DNA from 4 places in the Leptolyngbya sp. FACHB-711 genome. Region 1 is predicted to be linked to each of the others. Evidence: predicted binding sites of a transcription regulator. Region 1 holds the regulator's gene; each other region holds the start of a gene.
What was found. The regulator NtcA, encoded in region 1, controls nitrogen genes in cyanobacteria. The targets are predictions, from matches to a motif close to TTTGTANNNNNNNNTACAAA.

Region 1 (4,089 bases):
TTCCAGTGTGACGAGTGTCTTCTGCCGCAATAAAATCAACCTGACGTAAAACTTCGATCGCCCGGAAGGTCATGTCTTCCAGATTGCCGATCGGGGTTCCTACGATGTATAACGTTGCAGACTGAATCTCCATACCAGGATCTTAACCACGGAAGGCAAAACCTTGTGGAAATTGCCTGGTAATTTTCCCGGAGAAGCTCCCTATTTCTAAAGCTGTCCTTGAAGTGTTGATAAAGCGAAACCTTCGCTGTTGCTTGCCCCTGAATCAAAGCGCATTCTGGTTTCATCAGTTGCTTTTATCAGAGCGCAAAGCTGCCGAAATTGCGGTTTAAGGGCGCGCTCACTGCTCTGGTTCAATCAATTGTTCTTTGGTTTGCCTCTTTTGGGGCGTTGTCTAGAGGCTGCTGCGCTATGTCATTCACACATTCTGAATTTGTTACCCTACTGCCGTCATTTGCATCTGAGATTCATCCTTCGGTTCAGAGCAGAACTAAGCGATCGATCGATATTCTGGGCGCAGGGGTTGGCTTAACGCTGACCGCTCTGGTTTTGATCCCGATCGCAGTAGCAATCTATATCAGCGATCCCGGCCCCATTTTTTACAGCCAGGAGCGATGCGGGTTTCGCGGACAAACGTTCCGCATCTGGAAGTTTCGCTCGATGGTGGTGAATGCCGAGAAACTTCAGCATCAGGTTCAAAATCAGGCGCAAGGCTACATCTTTAAGAACGATTGCGATCCTCGTATTACGCGAGTAGGACGATTCCTGCGGCGTACTAGCCTAGACGAGCTGCCACAATTCTGGAACGTGCTACGCGGCGAGATGAGCCTGGTTGGAACCCGCCCGCCTACGCTAAATGAAGTGAGCCGCTACAAAGCTCACCACTGGCAGCGGCTAGAGGTAAAGCCAGGTATCACGGGAGAATGGCAGGCAAATGGTCGATCAACCGTAACCGATTTTGAGGAAATCGTGAAATTAGATTTGCGCTATCAGGAACGCTGGTCGATCGCTTATGATTTAGGGCTGATTTTCAAAACTATCCAGGTTGTGCTTAATCGTCGGGGAGCCTGTTAGCCAGGAGAAGACAACGTTTCGCCAGACAACAATGCGAAGCCGTTTCCCCTTCAGCAGAATCAATGGTGATATTTAATTGGGAAATAGAGCATTAGAAAACATCCTTCACAAAACTGGCACTGCTGACCCTCGCAAATCCAATTTTGGAAGCATTGTCTTGAGCTGCTGGAGCAATATCAGTCTCAGTCAGTCGGTTTTAACAGGAACTTTTTGCCCCTATTTCGCCTTAAAATCTGACTTTTTCAGCACTTAGACCAAGATTGGGCTAGATATGTATTACTTAATACAAAAAATCCGCTCAGAGTTAAGTTTAGTAATTTAAAGTCAGAAAGCTATCACAGAAGTTCCGATATCCCATTTGGCTTAACCCTACTTGCTCCACACCAGAGTGAAGGACAGGGGGTAAAAAGTCGGTTAGAACCAATTGGGCTAGAACGAATGATCTTATTGGTAGCAGGTGGCGGTAAGATGAAATCTTCAAAGGCGGGCTGGGGGAAGGGATATGGTAGCTGCACCAAATAAGCCATTGGCAAACGTCTTTCGTCAATTAAGCGGGAGTGCTTTTCCACCTGTTGTTGAAGCCTACGATCGTGGCAAAACAATCTTCTTTCCCGGCGACCCTGCCGAGCGAGTTTACTTCCTGCAAAAAGGGGCAGTCAAACTATCTCGCGTGTATGAAGCAGGTGAGGAAATTACGGTCGCGCTTCTCCGTGAAAACAGCGTGTTTGGCGTTCTGTCGCTCATCACCGGGCAACGTGCTGATCGCTTCTATCATGCCGTTGCCTTTACGCCCGTTGAGCTGCTGTCTGTGCCGATCGAGCAAGTCGAGAAAGCCCTGAAGGAAAACCCCGATCTCTGTATGCTGATGCTGCAAGGGTTATCCTCCCGAATTCTGCAAACCGAGATGATGATCGAAACGCTGGCGCATCGCGACATGGGATCACGTCTAGTCAGCTTCCTGCTGATTCTTTGCCGCGACTTCGGCATGCCCACCACCGAGGGCATTACGATCGACCTTAAACTATCTCATCAGGCAATTGCGGAAGCGATCGGCTCAACGCGGGTCACTGTGACTCGGCTGCTCGGCGATCTGCGTCAGGATCAAATGATTTCGATCCACAAGAAAAGAATTACCGTTCACAATCCAGTCACGCTCAGCCAGCAGTTCACTTAAAGTTAGCTGTGTCGCTGTTCAAAACACCCATGCCCCCAGAAGGACAGGAAGGACAAGGGATAGAACTTTCATTTCCCAAGTAACCTCATCCTAAGCGAATGCTTCTGGAGAAGAGGAACAGGAGGCTTGCGATCGGACGCGAACAAACGTTGCCGAACGGAGAAAGCTTGCGATTCCAACAAAACCTGAGTTAGCCAAATACACTGATAACCATTCACCCCTCATCTCCCCCTCCCCCACCCAACCCTCAGGGTAGAAGTAGTAATCCTCACCGCCCTTTAGAATGGACTACAGATGGTTCTATTTATTAATCTGGGTCTATGTCAGTATTAGCGACAATCTCAGTTCTCGCCCTGTTAATTGTGGTTCACGAGCTGGGGCACTTTTTGGCAGCTCGTCTGCAAGGAATTCACGTCAATCGATTTTCGATCGGCTTTGGTCCGATTTTGCTGAAGTATCAGGGTGAGCGCACCGAATACGCGCTGCGAGCGATTCCGCTGGGTGGCTTTGTTGGCTTTCCCGACGATGACCCAGATAGTACAATTCCGCCCAACGATCCAAATCTGCTGAAAAACCGTCCGGTGCTCGATCGCGCCATTGTAATTAGTGCAGGCGTGATCGCCAATCTGATTTTTGCCTATCTGGTGTTTGTGGCGCAGTTCACAACGATCGGCATTCCTGAACAGTTTGATTATCAACCAGGCGTCGTAGTTCCAGAAATCATTTCTCAACAATCTCCGGCAGCACGGGCAGGGCTTCAGGCAGGAGACATTATCCTAGAAGTCAACGATCAGCCGCTGGGAGCCTCTCAGGACGCCGTTAAATCGCTAATGGAAACGATTCGCACCAGTCCGGATCAGCCTGTTGAATTTACCGTGCAGCGAGGCGATCAACAGCTTGATCTCAGCATTACCCCTAAAGCGGGAGAAGATGGCGTCGCAAAAATCGGCGTACAGCTTGCCCCCAATATCAATGCAACTCAGTATCGCCGCCCCAATGGCGTTTTTGAGGTGCTGGGACTGGCAGCAAAGCAGTTTCAGGGAATGTTTCTTGCCACTGTGAATGGATTTATTGGTCTAATCACCAACTTCTCCTCGATGGCAGGGCAGGTCGCCGGCCCCGTCAAAATTGTGGAGCAGGGCGCGGGCTTGGTTGCAGCGAACGCGGGAAGCCTGTTTCCCTTCACGGCAATCATCAGCATCAACCTAGCGATTATCAATATTCTGCCGCTTCCGGCTCTGGATGGCGGACAGCTTGTGTTTCTGTTGCTGGAAGGACTGCGCGGTAAGCCTTTGCCCAATCGGATTCAAGAGAACGTGATGCAAACCGGGCTGGTACTGCTGCTCGGATTAGGAATCTTCCTGATCGTTCGCGATACTACTCAGCTTGCGATTTTCCAGAGACTCTTCCAGTAGTCGCAGGGCAGCATGAACGTTAGGATGAGTTGGGCGTACAAGCTTGTCCAAGGGCTACGCGAACTGCCATCACTTTTGGTATGACGGTGTAGCCATCACCTCGTTTCCTTTTCTCTACTTCCTTTGTATCGTGAGACTTCGCAGCCTTTCTGCCCGAAAACAGCAGGCGTTAGAAATTCTGGTACGTCTGAAGCGGCTTTACCCGGAAGCTCCCTGCACGCTGGACTATGAGACGCCGGTGCAGCTTATGGTTGCTACGATTCTGTCTGCCCAATGTACCGATGAGCGGGTGAATCAGGTGACGCCTGCCCTTTTTCGCCGCCTTCCTGATGCTGAGGCGTTTGCCAATGCGGATGTTGCTGAAATTGAATCTTTGGTGCGATCGACTGGTTTTTATCGAAACAAAGCCAAAAATATCCAAGCTGC
Region 2 (4,089 bases), on a different contig from region 1:
TGGGTGCTGTTCTGTTGGTGCTCTTTGATGGGGCGGTATTACACAATTGTCTTTGCTCCGTCTACCACGATCGATGCTCCATGCATCAGGGCAGGGGCATCTGCCGCCAAAAACAGCGCAACCTGAGCGATTTCTTCGGGTGTTCCCAATCGACCGATCGGCATGGTGGCAATTCCCTGATTCCTGGCTTCAACGGGGTCTGAATCAACGTTAAATTCCTGTTGCAGCATTGGGGTATCGATCGGACCAGGACAGAGCGCATTAATCCGAATATTGGCTTGGGCATATTCCAGTGCCAGGGCACGGGTAAAGGACAACACGGCTCCCTTACTGGCGCAATAGGCAGCATAGAAGGGCTGTGCCACGATCGCTAATTCTGAAGCAGTATTGATAATCACGCCATGACCCTGCTGCTGCATCTTGGGAATGGTTTGCTGGCAAAGGGAAAACACCGAAAGAAAATTGACCGTCATGATTTGTTCTAGAGTGGCATGATCAGTCTGGTCAAAGGGAAGGACGGCAGAAATGCCCACATTGTTATAAAGAACATCAATCCGTCCATAGGTGCGCCAGCAGGCTTCTACGGCTTCGGCACACTGAGCAACGATCGATAAATCGGCGGCGTAAAACTCAAACTGATAGCTCTGGGCAAGTAGTTCTGCGGCAAAGGCTTCTCCGGCTGCGACATTTCGATCGATTCCAAAGACGATCGCGCCCTGTTCGCAAAAGAGCTTAGCAGCGGCTTTGCCAATTCCCGAACTGATACCCGTGATAATCGCAACTTTATCCTGAAGTCGATTCATTAGCCAATCTAAAATGAACTTACTGAGCGATGACTTTAGCGAACCCAATCCCTGATCAAAGCGAACTCATGACCTCGATCACCTGGTCAGAAGTCGTAACGCTGCCAAAAAGACCGCCCTCTATTTTGACCATTTCGATCGCTGCCCAATGCAGCCGCTCATCGCTTTCTGCGCAGCAATCCTCCAGCAGCAGGGTATCATAGCCGCGATCGCTCGCTTCTCTGAGGGTGGTATGTACACAGACGGCAGTTGTCACCCCGCAAAGAATCACGTTCCGAATGCCTCGCTGCCGCAGCAAATGATCCAGATCAGTGGCATAGAACGCTCCGCTTCCTGGCTTATCGATAATCGGTTCTCCCGGTTGAGGACTCAGTTCGGGAATAATATCCCAGCCTGTCTCGCCGCGAACCAGCAATCGTCCCATCGGACCTTCGCTGCCAATTGCAGCACCCGCTTTTTCGTTGCGCCAACGTTTTGTTGCAGGCAGATCCAGCAAATCCGATCGATGTCCTTCCCGGGTGAAAAAGACCGAAAACTGCTTTGCCCTTGCAGCGGCTAACAGGCGTTGAATTGGGGCAATGGGGGCTTGGGTCAGAGAAATATCATATCCCTTTTTTGCCAGGTATCCGCCCGGACTGCAAAAATCTGCCTGCATATCAATCACGAGAATCGTAGTGTTGTGCGGCTGCAAATTGCCGTCATACGGAAAAGGATGAGGATCAGCCGGAATATACATAATTGGGAAAGTCTTGATGAGACAAAGATAAGACAAACCAGTACAAAATCTTTTAATTCTAAGCCGAGCCAGAATCAATATTTCGAGCTGTGATGAGGGAAGACGAGGAACAGAAGGACAGGAAGAATAATAGTTGTTTCAACGGTCATCATTCTCACTCTATGCAATGAGCATGATCGATGTAAACAAACTTAATTGATTCGGATTGACCGCGATCGATAACATTCCTTGTATATGTTGATACAAAACTGTTCAACCCGACTCAATACACTACAAGGCTGTGCTGTGATCGTGCATCGGTGTTGAGGCCGCTCATTTTTTTGAAAATATCGTGCGGTTCAATTAAGAAATCCGTTAACCGATTGACTAAATATTGCGATACATTGCGATCGCCTTTTGCAAAAGTATCCAGAATAACCCAGTGAAAGTTTCTAAATTTTCTCTGCTCGTCTTCACCCTACCGCTTTTCTAATGGCTCAACTTTTATCTCCCGAACTGGAATCGCTCAAATCAACCCTGGAAGCGCAGGGAGTTAAATATGCACTGGCAAGTTTTGTGGATATTCATGGTATGTGCAAAGCCAAAGCCGTGCCTCTGTCCCATTTCGGTCAAATGATGCGAGGTTCGGAACTGTTTACAGGAGCTGCGCTAGACGGTGTACCGCAGGATGTTAGCGATGAAGAAGTTGCAGCAATGCCTGATCCTGCCTCTGCCACAATCTTGCCCTGGAACTCGGAAATTGCTTGGTTTGCTAGCGATCTCTACCTGGAAGGAAAACCGTTTGAGGCGTGCTGCCGCAGTATTTTGAAAAGAGTGCTGGCACAAGCCGCAGAGATGGGCTTCGGCTTTAATTTGGGAATTGAAACGGAGTTCTTTATTCTCAAAGAAACAGCAGACGGTAAGCCAATTCCAATTAGCGATCGCGATGTGCTGCATAAACCCTGTTACGACGTGCAAGGGCTGCTAGACAACTATGCCTGGGTGACAGAAATTGTCGAGGCAATGAATCAGCTCGGCTGGGATGTGTATTCGTTTGACCACGAAGACGGCAACGGACAGTTTGAAACCGACTTCGCCTACACCGATGCCCTGACAATGGCGGATCGCTTCACGTTCTTCCGGCTGATGGTGAAGGAAATTGCTCGCAAACACGGCTTTTTTGCCACTTTTATGCCCAAACCTTTTGCCAACCGCACGGGCAGCGGCGCACACTATAATATGTCGCTGGCAGACCTGGAGACGGGCAAAAATCTGTTTGAGTCCGCAGACGATCCGCGTGGCTGTGGGTTATCGAAGCTGGGCTATCAGTTTATTGCGGGCGTCTTGCGTCATGCTCCGGCGATCTGTGCGACGATCGCTCCTACGGTCAACAGCTACAAACGCCTGATTGCCCGAGGCAGTATGTCGGGCTTTACCTGGGCACCCATTTACATTTGCTACGGCAACAATAACCGGACGAACATGCTGCGAATTCCGCTGGGTGGCGGCAGGGTCGAGTGTCGTGCGGCAGATATCTCTACCAACCTGTATCTGGGGGCAGCGATGATTTTGGCAGCCGGACTGGAAGGAATTCGCGAAGGACTCGACCCGGGTGAGCCGCACACCGAAAATATGTACAAGCAGTCCCTCGCAGACCTGCAAGACATGGGAATTCGCTTTTTGCCGCGCAACTTGGAAGAAGCGATCGCCGCCTTTGCCGCAGATCCTTTAAGCGAGCAGGTGATGGGGTCGCTGATGTACCGGACGTATATCGACTTTAAATCGCAGGAATGGCAGGCGTATCACAACCACGTTTCCGACTGGGAGATTCAGCGGTATCTCAAGTTCTTCTAGTCAGGACGATTCTCCTCGTTGGGGGAATTGCTCATGGATTGCTCGTTTCATTGTTTATTTCATGAACTCAAGGAGGAAATACCGCGAGTGGCTCACTCTAGCACGACCGAACCAGGCAGTCCTAATTTTGCTCCGCTCCCGTCAAACAAGCGCTACCTGAAGCCGTCTGTATTCTGGAGTATCCGTCAGGGATTTCCTCGCTGGCTTTCACTGACGGTCGGGGCGTTATCGCTCCTGATTCCGTTTATTGCCTGGACGATCGTGAGCTATGCTGGCGTGGTTTCCCCGATGTTTTTACCGACTCCCACGGCAGTGCTTCAGGCAGGGCTGCAAATGCTGACTGAAAATAACCTGTTGCTTGATATTGGGGTGAGCAGTGCCAGAGTGGCGGGCGGCTTTCTGCTGGCAGCTCTAATTGGAGTGCCGATCGGATGGGCAATGGGTGCGTTTCACAGTATGGATAGCCTGTTTGCGCCGATCGTTGGAACGGTGCGCTATATGCCCGTTACGGCGTTTGTGCCGCTGATCGTCATCTGGGTAGGACTGGGCGAAGAATCAAAGATTCTTATCATCTTTTTGGGCGTGGTTCTTTACAACGCGATGATGGTGGCGGACGCGGTAAAGTTTATTCCCAATGAAATGATCAATGTTGCCTATACGCTGGGTGCGACTCGTCGAGATGTGTTTTTTAAGGTGATTCTGCCTGCCACGTTCCCC
Region 3 (4,089 bases), on a different contig from region 1:
GACGGAAGCATTCTTGCAAAATGGCACAAGAGACGATTGGTGGCGTTTCGTGAAACAGCAGCGATGCAGTCACTAGATCAAAGCTGGCGTCAGGAAATCCGGTGTGTTCGGCGTTGCCCTGCTGATAGGTAATCTTCAGTCCGGCTTGCTGGGTGCGATCGTCTGCCACGACGAGCATATAGGGTGACAAATCCAGTCCAATCACGTCGGCTTGCGGAAATGCTTGTTTGAGCAGCAGTGTAGTGGAGCCAGTGCCACAGCCCAAATCCAGAATCCGGTGGGGACGACAGCACACGCGATCGATTAAACCCTGACGCACCCATTCCTCATTCGGCGGCAAAACGTAATGCGTAATCGGGTCGTAGGTCACGGCTGCCCCAACCGTTAGATAACCACCTTTAATCCCGTGGAAATTCTGCGACTGGTAATAGTCGGGATACGCTACAGCGGGCTGGCGAAACCGATCGCACTCCTGCTCCCAGTTTTTACTTTGCTGATAGCGCAGCAGTGCCTCGCGATCGATCAGAAAGTTACGAAAAATCGGCGCGAGAAATCGCTCAAAAATTGTGTCTTGTTGCGTCATTCAAGCCTCCTGAGGTAGTGAAATTTGCAACCTGAATGGCGTAAGGCGTCCTGATGTAGTGCGTACTACGTGCTAGGATGCGCCCTAAAATGCGTACTCAATCAATGCATACTTAATTAATGGAGGAGCAATGGAGGAATCTCTGAGCCCAGTGGCGCACTGCTGATCAGGCATACAGTGAGGCGACATATTCTCCATAGCCGTTATATTTTAGCGTTGGCTTCTCAGTCCAGCTAAATTCTGCCTCTGCACCGACAAACCGTTCCTGCGACTGCGACCAGCGCGGATGAGGCACAGCCGGGTCAACGTTGGATTCAAACTTGTACTCACTCGGACTCAGTGTGTTCCAGAAGGTAGCAGGCTGACGGTCTACAAACTCAATTTTGACGATCGACTTCGCGCCCTTAAAGCCATACTTCCAGGGAAGCACTGCCCGCAGGGGTGCGCCGTGCTGTTTCGGCAGCGTATGCCCGTAAACCCCGACTGCAAAAAACGCTAGCTCGTTTGCCATCTCGTCGAGCCGCATTCCTTCAGTATAAGGAAAGGGAAGAAACTGATTTGGCGGAAAGAGGGGACCGTAAGTGACCTTCGGGTTGTAGTAGGAAGTAAAGCGCACAAACTTTGCCGCAGCGGTGGGTTCTACGGCTTGAATCAGCAGATTCATCGGAAAGCCTACCCAGGGAATTACCATGGACCAGGCTTCCACACAGCGAAAGCGATAAATGCGCTCCTCTAAAGGAAACCTGCGGGTCAGGTCGTCCAAATCAAATGTCTGGGGCTTGCTGACCAATCCAGTGACTTCAACCTTCCAGTCATCGATCGGCAACGCTCGTGCATTTTGCCAGACTGCAGTTTTCGTGCTACCAAACTCATAAAAATTGTTGTACGTTGCGGCAACTAGTTCATTGGTCAGTGGACGATCGACCTGAGCAAAAGCTGGATTCAGCGTTACAGCAAGCGACTGGGTTCCGGCAATGGCAGCCTGGTCGAGCACTTTTTGTTTCTGACAGCCAATCAAGGGCAGCGCAGCCCCCGCAATTCCCGCACCTGCCAGCCCTTTCAAAAAACGCCGTCGATTAAAGAAAGCAGATTCGGGAGTGACGGTGCGCTCCGGCAACTGCCAGCTAGGAGGAATCCGAATCAAAGCCATAGCAACGTGCCGATTAGAAAGACTTTACATTCCTCAATATAGACTGATTTTTCAACAGATTTCCTGCCTTCCTCTATAAAAACGTTTGGAAAGGATCCCTCAAGCTGGGTCAAAGCCTATCTATCGTAAAGCAGGTTTAGACGGTATATCTTGAGATAGTTTTCCGCAAAAAAATATTCAGTAATATTGATAGCAAAGCAGTGGAAGAAAATATAAAAAAGAACAAAGAGCAACACAAAAGGAAGGAGCACCAAAGGAAGTGCAGCAAAAAAGCGAGATCGATATAGACCCCGCTTGCTTGCCTGGATAGCTTTCTCCAGAAATAGAGTAATGCTAGATTACCTTGCTTGCACCATCTTGTGGTTCAATAGTGTTCAATCCCAACCTGATTTAAGGAATTACAGTTCACCTGATTCAGATTTACGATCACCCAGCCTATACAGGCAATTACCAAACAACCGCCTCGATTGAGCTGAACAGGAGCGATTATCTTGCTTCAAGCTGTAGAGATTGAATTCTTAAGCCAGGTGATTGAGATTGCCAGCAAACCCAAAGATAGGCTCTCACTTGGACTATGCTAGTGAGTCCCAGCACCAACCGGAATGTTTTCACCGTCCTCTTCCAGAACCCGAAGGCTTGGAAACAGGAAGTGGTTTTCCTCCACATATTGGGCACCGAAAAGACCTTTCTCTGCCCAGAAGTAGCGATCGGTGGTATGCTCATTACGCTTAACCAGAAGCAGGGCAGGAGGCAGAATACCCTCAGCCTGAATAAACTTCCGAGCCGCAGTAACGGGCTTTTCTTCGCCGCTTTCAATGCTGTACTGAGGCACTAACTCAAGGATTCTCCGTCCTTCCAGGCGACGGCGACTTTTACGCTTACGTCTTCTTGCCAACCTCTCTACCTCCTCTCTTCTCGACGCAGTAGGATTTTGTGTAGTCAGGGTTTAATGTAACTAGGTTAATGTAACCAGGATTACAAAATACTAAGACCCTGCAAAGTATATCCGCTTAAGTTTGAAATTTCAACTTTTTTAAGCGATTGATACAGAATCTAAAGAGAATCTATACCTCACATATGCTCTCATAATCACCCAGGGATTTCAAGGGAGCCGTTACCGTCCGCAAGATTTCTGAATAAAATAGTTGAAAAGCTGATGTTTCCAGGCTTTAGGCTTTATTGTGGATAGCTACAGGATAAATTTCCCGGAAACCCGGCTTGGTTGAGGAACTGCGTCATTTTGATCAGTTTTTAATCTTTATTAGACAATTTCTTTGTTTCGGTCAGATTCATCTTGATGTAGTGACTCTCGCTTCTCTAAAGTTTTGTAAACAATCGTTTTGTAGAAGTTTTGTGAACAGCCGTTTTGTGAATAATTGTCGAGACATTCATGCTGTCGCCTGCTAGCCCCGAATTTATTGCCCTCTGTCGATCGCAAATTCAACTGCTGACCGAGGGGTTGGGGGCAGTGCTGAGTATTGTTTACTTAACTGAAGAACTTACTGAACTTGCAGATGCGCCGCTTGTTCCGATTGCTGCTTACCCGGAAGGCGTCATGCAGTGGAGTAATGAGCAAACCCTCAGCCTGATGCGAGGAAACCGAGTTAATTTGGAACAGCCGAAACTTGCGTCTGAAATTTCCTCAACTCGTGCCCCGGTCACAATCGATGAAACTGCTCTGCCGCCGCTTCAAATTGCGGAACGCGCCCTGCTCCGCCAGCAGCAGTCTGTTTTGCCGCTGATGCACGAAAATGTGGTGATGGGGCTACTGATTACGGCTCGGCTCGATCGCCCCTGGACCGAAAATGAACAGGAGCAAATTGAACAAATTGCCCATACCCTGGCGATCGGCTGTCTGCTCGACCAGCGGGCACAGTGGGCAGCGCAGGATATGCGGCAGCTCCGTCAATTGCATCATCAGCGGCAGGATGTATTTGATACTCTGCTGCATCAGTTTCGCAATCCGCTCACGGCCCTTCGCACGTTTGGTAAGCTGCTGCTAAAGCGACTCCGCCCCGAAGACAGCAATTACTCCGTTGCAGAAGGCATTATCCGTGAAAGCGAACGTCTGCAAGACTTGCTGCAACAGTTTGAAGTCGCTCTGGACTGGGAGCAGCCCAGTTCACCACCAGCAAAAATTGCGCCTGGGGTAACTCCATCCCCAAATGCCTCAGACTCCTCTCCCCCTGCTCTGACCAGCAGCAAGTCGCCGCTTTTGCTTCCAGGAACCAACTGGGTCACGGGAGCTTTGCTTCAGGTCACACCCCACGCGCTGACCGAAGTGCTGTCACCGCTACTGAGTTCTGCCGATGCGATCGCTCAAGATCGACAGTTAATGCTGCATTCCTCGATCGCT
Region 4 (4,089 bases), on a different contig from region 1:
TTTAGAACGCTGTTGCGGTTCGGGTGACGCAGCTTTCGCAGAGCCTTGGCTTCGATCTGGCGAATCCGCTCACGGGTAACGTTGAAGATCTGTCCAATTTCTTCCAGCGTCTTCATCCGTCCATCGTCTAAACCGTAGCGCAGCCGCAACACATCCCGCTCCCTTGCACTAAGAGTTCCCAGCACGTTTTCCAGGTCTTCCCGCAGCAGATTCTTGGAAACCTGATCCTCCGGGGTTTCACCATCGGATTCAATGAAGTCACCCAGGCGCGAATCCTCTTCTTTGCCGATCGGCGTTTCCAGAGAAATCGGAAGCTGAGCTGATTTGGCAATAAACCGCAGCTTCTCGATCGTCATCTCCATACGGGTCGCGATTTCTTCCTCGGTCGGCTTCCGCCCCATTTCCTGAGACAGTAGCTTGGTCGTCTTCTTGATCCGCGAGATGGTTTCGTAAAGGTGAACGGGCAGACGGATCGTGCGAGACTGATCTGCAATGGCGCGAGTGATCGCCTGCCGAATCCACCAGGTGGCGTAGGTTGAGAACTTGTAGCCTTTCTCGTGGTCAAACTTCTCAGCAGCGCGAATCAGACCCAGACTGCCCTCTTGAATCAAGTCCTGGAACGACAGACCCCGGTTCATGTATTTCTTGGCGATCGACACCACCAGTCGCAGGTTAGACTGCACCATTTTCTCTTTGGCGCGTCGTCCTTCATGCAGCCGTCTACGGAACTTAGGAAGAGGTTGATTAACCTCATTCGCCCATGCTTCCGGGTTGCGTTCTAGCTCTTGCGGAGTCCGATCGAGCTTTTCACACAGACGATCGCGAATGCGTTCTAGCTCCAGTAGGTCAGCGATTTTGCGTGCCAGTTCGATCTCTTCGTCTGCCCGCAGTAGCCGGATGCGACCGATTTCTTGCAGGTAAAGCCGAATTGAGTCTTCTGTATACAGTTTTTTCTTGGCTTGCGCCCGACGACGGGTTGCGCCCTTTGGGGTTTTGCCGTCTTCCTCCTCATCAGGCTGAGTGTCGAACAAGTCCTCTTCGTCGTCTCGATCCTCTCCTTCAATCAAGAGTTCGTCCAGGTCACTCTCGGCGGGGTCAATGGTTTCGAGTACGTCGTTAGCCTGGGTCATGCCGCGCTCCTCATGCTCCTTAGTGTCAATAACGTTGAAGGTCAATTAAGACCAGGAAATAGTACGACTGATTCTGAATCACTGATCAGCTGCTAGCGAATCTGTCCGGATATAGCCTACCCATTGGATTCAATATTCGCAGCAAACTCGCTTTCTCCGCTAACCGCCCACAGTTTCAGGTAGAAGCACTGCGAGTAGAAGCACCAAAACAAGTCTGCACTCCTCAACTTTAGCCAAGACTTCTCCGATTGTAACTTTTCTCACAAAAATTGCATCCTTTTTAATCTCATTCGTTGTGGGAATGTGATAAGGGCATTAGAAAAGCGCAATCAATAATAAAGCCTCTCGACGAGTAGAGTTTTCTTAACTTGCGTTAGCAGGGCAGTGCCTTGTTGGCATCCTAGCTGTAATCCTAAATTACTTACGGTGAATTGTGTACAAGCTCAGCCAACTTGCTGAACTCAGCGAGACTTTGTAATGAATTAGCATAACCGAACAATTGCGGAGTTGGGGGATTAGTAATCGGAGATCTCAATGGTTTAGGGGAAGTAAAGCTAGATTCAGTAAGCATTGTAAGATTTGTCGCAAAATGTGAAATAGACAAAGCTTCAGTTTAGACAGATTTTTCTTTCATAATTTCTGTGTTGAATTGTTTCTTGAAAGATTACTCTCTAGGCTTCAATTTTCGTTTCTATAAATCGCAGCACATGCCAAAAAAGCAAAAGTTTCCTTATCTGGTCGGTTCTAAGTGGACAGCGCAGCAAAAAACCTGGGGCTGGCGGCATTTTCAAGTTCTGAATCGAAAAAATGAAGGGCGTTGGGTTTTTGCAGAAATGGTGGCTGCTTGTGATCCAGCAGTTCGCTTTTGGCTGAATGCCCAGCAGCTTAAAGACCGCTCTCTTTGGCAGGCGGGGTGGCAATCGTTGCAGGAACAGGGCGATGGATCTTCGTCTTTACAGGAATTTTAAATAGCAAATCTTTTAGGGTATTTATCGCGAAAAGATTGAGGATAGTAAACAAGCTAGTCACACTAGAGTTGGCTCGCTAAAATGCAGAACAGGCAAGAAGTTATTTTTTCCCAAGAATTAAGATTGCCCTAAGTGCAGGGGTTAATCGCTGAGTTCAGAGCTGCATCAAACCGTTTTTCGCTGTCATTCGCTATGAGGATCTGTCCTGTGACTTCCCTACAACGGAATGCCCCAGTTCGTTGGCTTTTGTGTCACCTGCTGAAACTACGTCCCAATTCCTGGATAAAAACGCTGCTGATATCAGCTTGTCTTCTGGCTGGTATGGGGCAGTTTGGGCACGTCCAACCTGCTCCGCTCAACCCCTTGCTAGATGTGGGTGTAGTGCAGCGGTTTGGCTCAAATGCAACGGATGAAATCACATTAAAGCCCCTGTCGGGCGATCGACTGACGCTCAAGCTTAAAGATGGACAGCAAGATCGAGTACTAGCTACAAGCGGCGAAGTCAAGGTTAATGTCGTGATGCAGCCGCTCCCACAGCCCGAAGTCGTTGAACGCATTGTGCTCAGTACTCACCGCAGCTTTGAAAGTGCGGAGGATAGTGCAAATCGCTGGAAGTCTGAAGGGATTGCGGTCGAAATTGGTCAGCCGAGGCAGTGGCAGGTCTGGGCAGATCGAGAGACCTATCGAACACCGCTTTTGAGACGACTCCTGCTGCAAAACCTGCAAGCCCAGGGAGCAAGAACAGCCTTTATTGATACGCAGGTAAAGCCACAAATTCCAAAGGCGGCTCTGACGGTGGACGGCTACCGCTATCAGCAAGACCAGGTCGAGATTGACACAGCAAACGATCGCATTCAGGTCACGTTTAATCGCAGCGATCACGGAACGCGCCTCTATGCCGGGACACTGCGGCTTCAGACCAATGCTTACGGCACCTATACCCTGGTCAATCAAGTTCCGATCGAAACCTACTTGCGCGGAGTGGTACCCCATGAAATTGGGGTTGGTGCACCACAAACCACGATCGAAGCGCAAGCAATCCTGGCACGAACCTACGCTTTACGAAATCTGCGCCGTTTTGCGATCGATAATTATCAGCTTTGTGCTGATACCCAGTGTCAGGTTTACTGGGGATTGTCAGGAGCGGTTCCAGAAACCGATCGCGCCATTGCTGCCACACGTGGCTTGGTTTTGACCTACAACAATGAACTGGTGGATGCACTCTATTCCTCGACTACAGGTGGCGTGACGGCTCCGTTTAGCGATGTTTGGGCAGGCAGCAATCGCCCTTATTTACGAGCGGTGGTAGATTCAGTGCAAAATATCTGGAATCTGTCTCAGCGCAGTCTGGCAGACGAAAGCAACTTCAGAGCCTTTATTGCTCAAAGACGCGGCTTCAACGAAGAAGGCTGGGATATGTTTCGCTGGCGTGTCGAAAGTCCAATCGGCGAAATCACAAATGATTTGCGGCAGGTGCTCGCGACGAAAAAGCATCCCTTCGTCAACTTTACTCAGATCCGAGAGCTGAGCGTTGTAGAACGATCGCCTGCCGGACGGGTACAGAAAATGGCAGTTACCACGGATTTGGGCGTTATTGAACTCGAAAAAGACGAAATCATTCGTGCGCTGTCTGCTCCTAACAGCACCCTGTTTTACCTTGATCCAATCTATGAAACGGCTGAGGGACAAAAAATTTCCCAACCCGTTCAGAAGCCTGCCACAAAGACTGCAAATCAAAAAACAGCCCAAACTAAACAGGCTGCCTCTCCTCCGGGAGTTTTGAAGGGCTATGTCTTTGTGGGCGGTGGATTAGGGCATGGCGTGGGAATGAGTCAGACCGGAGCCTATCGTCTCGGTGATCTGGGATGGGCGCATGAGCAGATTCTCAGCTTCTATTACCCGGAAACGCAATTGCAGCCTCTCACTCCGGCGATCGTGCTATGGCGAGATCCGTCCACCTTAACCCCGTCCCAAGAGACTGCGCAGTAGTG

Region 2: a site for NtcA is predicted at 1,767-1,786, ahead of glnT (type III glutamate--ammonia ligase). Genes of this name have one in related genera too.
Region 3: a site for NtcA is predicted at 2,696-2,715, ahead of H6F80_RS24875 (DUF3155 domain-containing protein). Genes of this name have one in related genera too.
Region 4: a site for NtcA is predicted at 1,378-1,397, ahead of rpoD (RNA polymerase sigma factor RpoD). Genes of this name have one in related genera too.

Annotation. Positions count from the first base shown of each region.
Region 1 is NZ_JACJOR010000358.1:14,445-18,533, forward strand. Features, by position in the region: gene rsmI (16S rRNA (cytidine(1402)-2'-O)-methyltransferase) at 1-133, opposite strand, end outside; gene H6F80_RS14840 (sugar transferase) at 412-1,074, shown strand; gene ntcA (global nitrogen regulator NtcA) at 1,577-2,248, shown strand; gene rseP (RIP metalloprotease RseP) at 2,569-3,663, shown strand; gene nth (endonuclease III) at 3,707-4,089, shown strand, end outside.
Region 2 is NZ_JACJOR010000273.1:3,382-7,470, forward strand. Features, by position in the region: gene H6F80_RS10765 (SDR family NAD(P)-dependent oxidoreductase) at 39-803, opposite strand; gene H6F80_RS10770 (cysteine hydrolase family protein) at 859-1,539, opposite strand; gene glnT (type III glutamate--ammonia ligase) at 2,011-3,372, shown strand; gene H6F80_RS29815 (ABC transporter permease) at 3,460-4,089, shown strand, end outside.
Region 3 is NZ_JACJOR010000514.1:6,709-10,797, forward strand. Features, by position in the region: gene H6F80_RS24865 (class I SAM-dependent methyltransferase) at 1-583, opposite strand, end outside; gene msrP (protein-methionine-sulfoxide reductase catalytic subunit MsrP) at 750-1,733, opposite strand; gene H6F80_RS24875 (DUF3155 domain-containing protein) at 2,311-2,628, opposite strand; gene H6F80_RS24880 (sensor histidine kinase) at 3,124-4,089, shown strand, end outside.
Region 4 is NZ_JACJOR010000057.1:1,629-5,717, reverse strand. Features, by position in the region: gene rpoD (RNA polymerase sigma factor RpoD) at 1-1,130, opposite strand, end outside; gene H6F80_RS01195 (TIGR02450 family Trp-rich protein) at 1,838-2,098, shown strand; gene H6F80_RS01190 (SpoIID/LytB domain-containing protein) at 2,306-4,087, shown strand.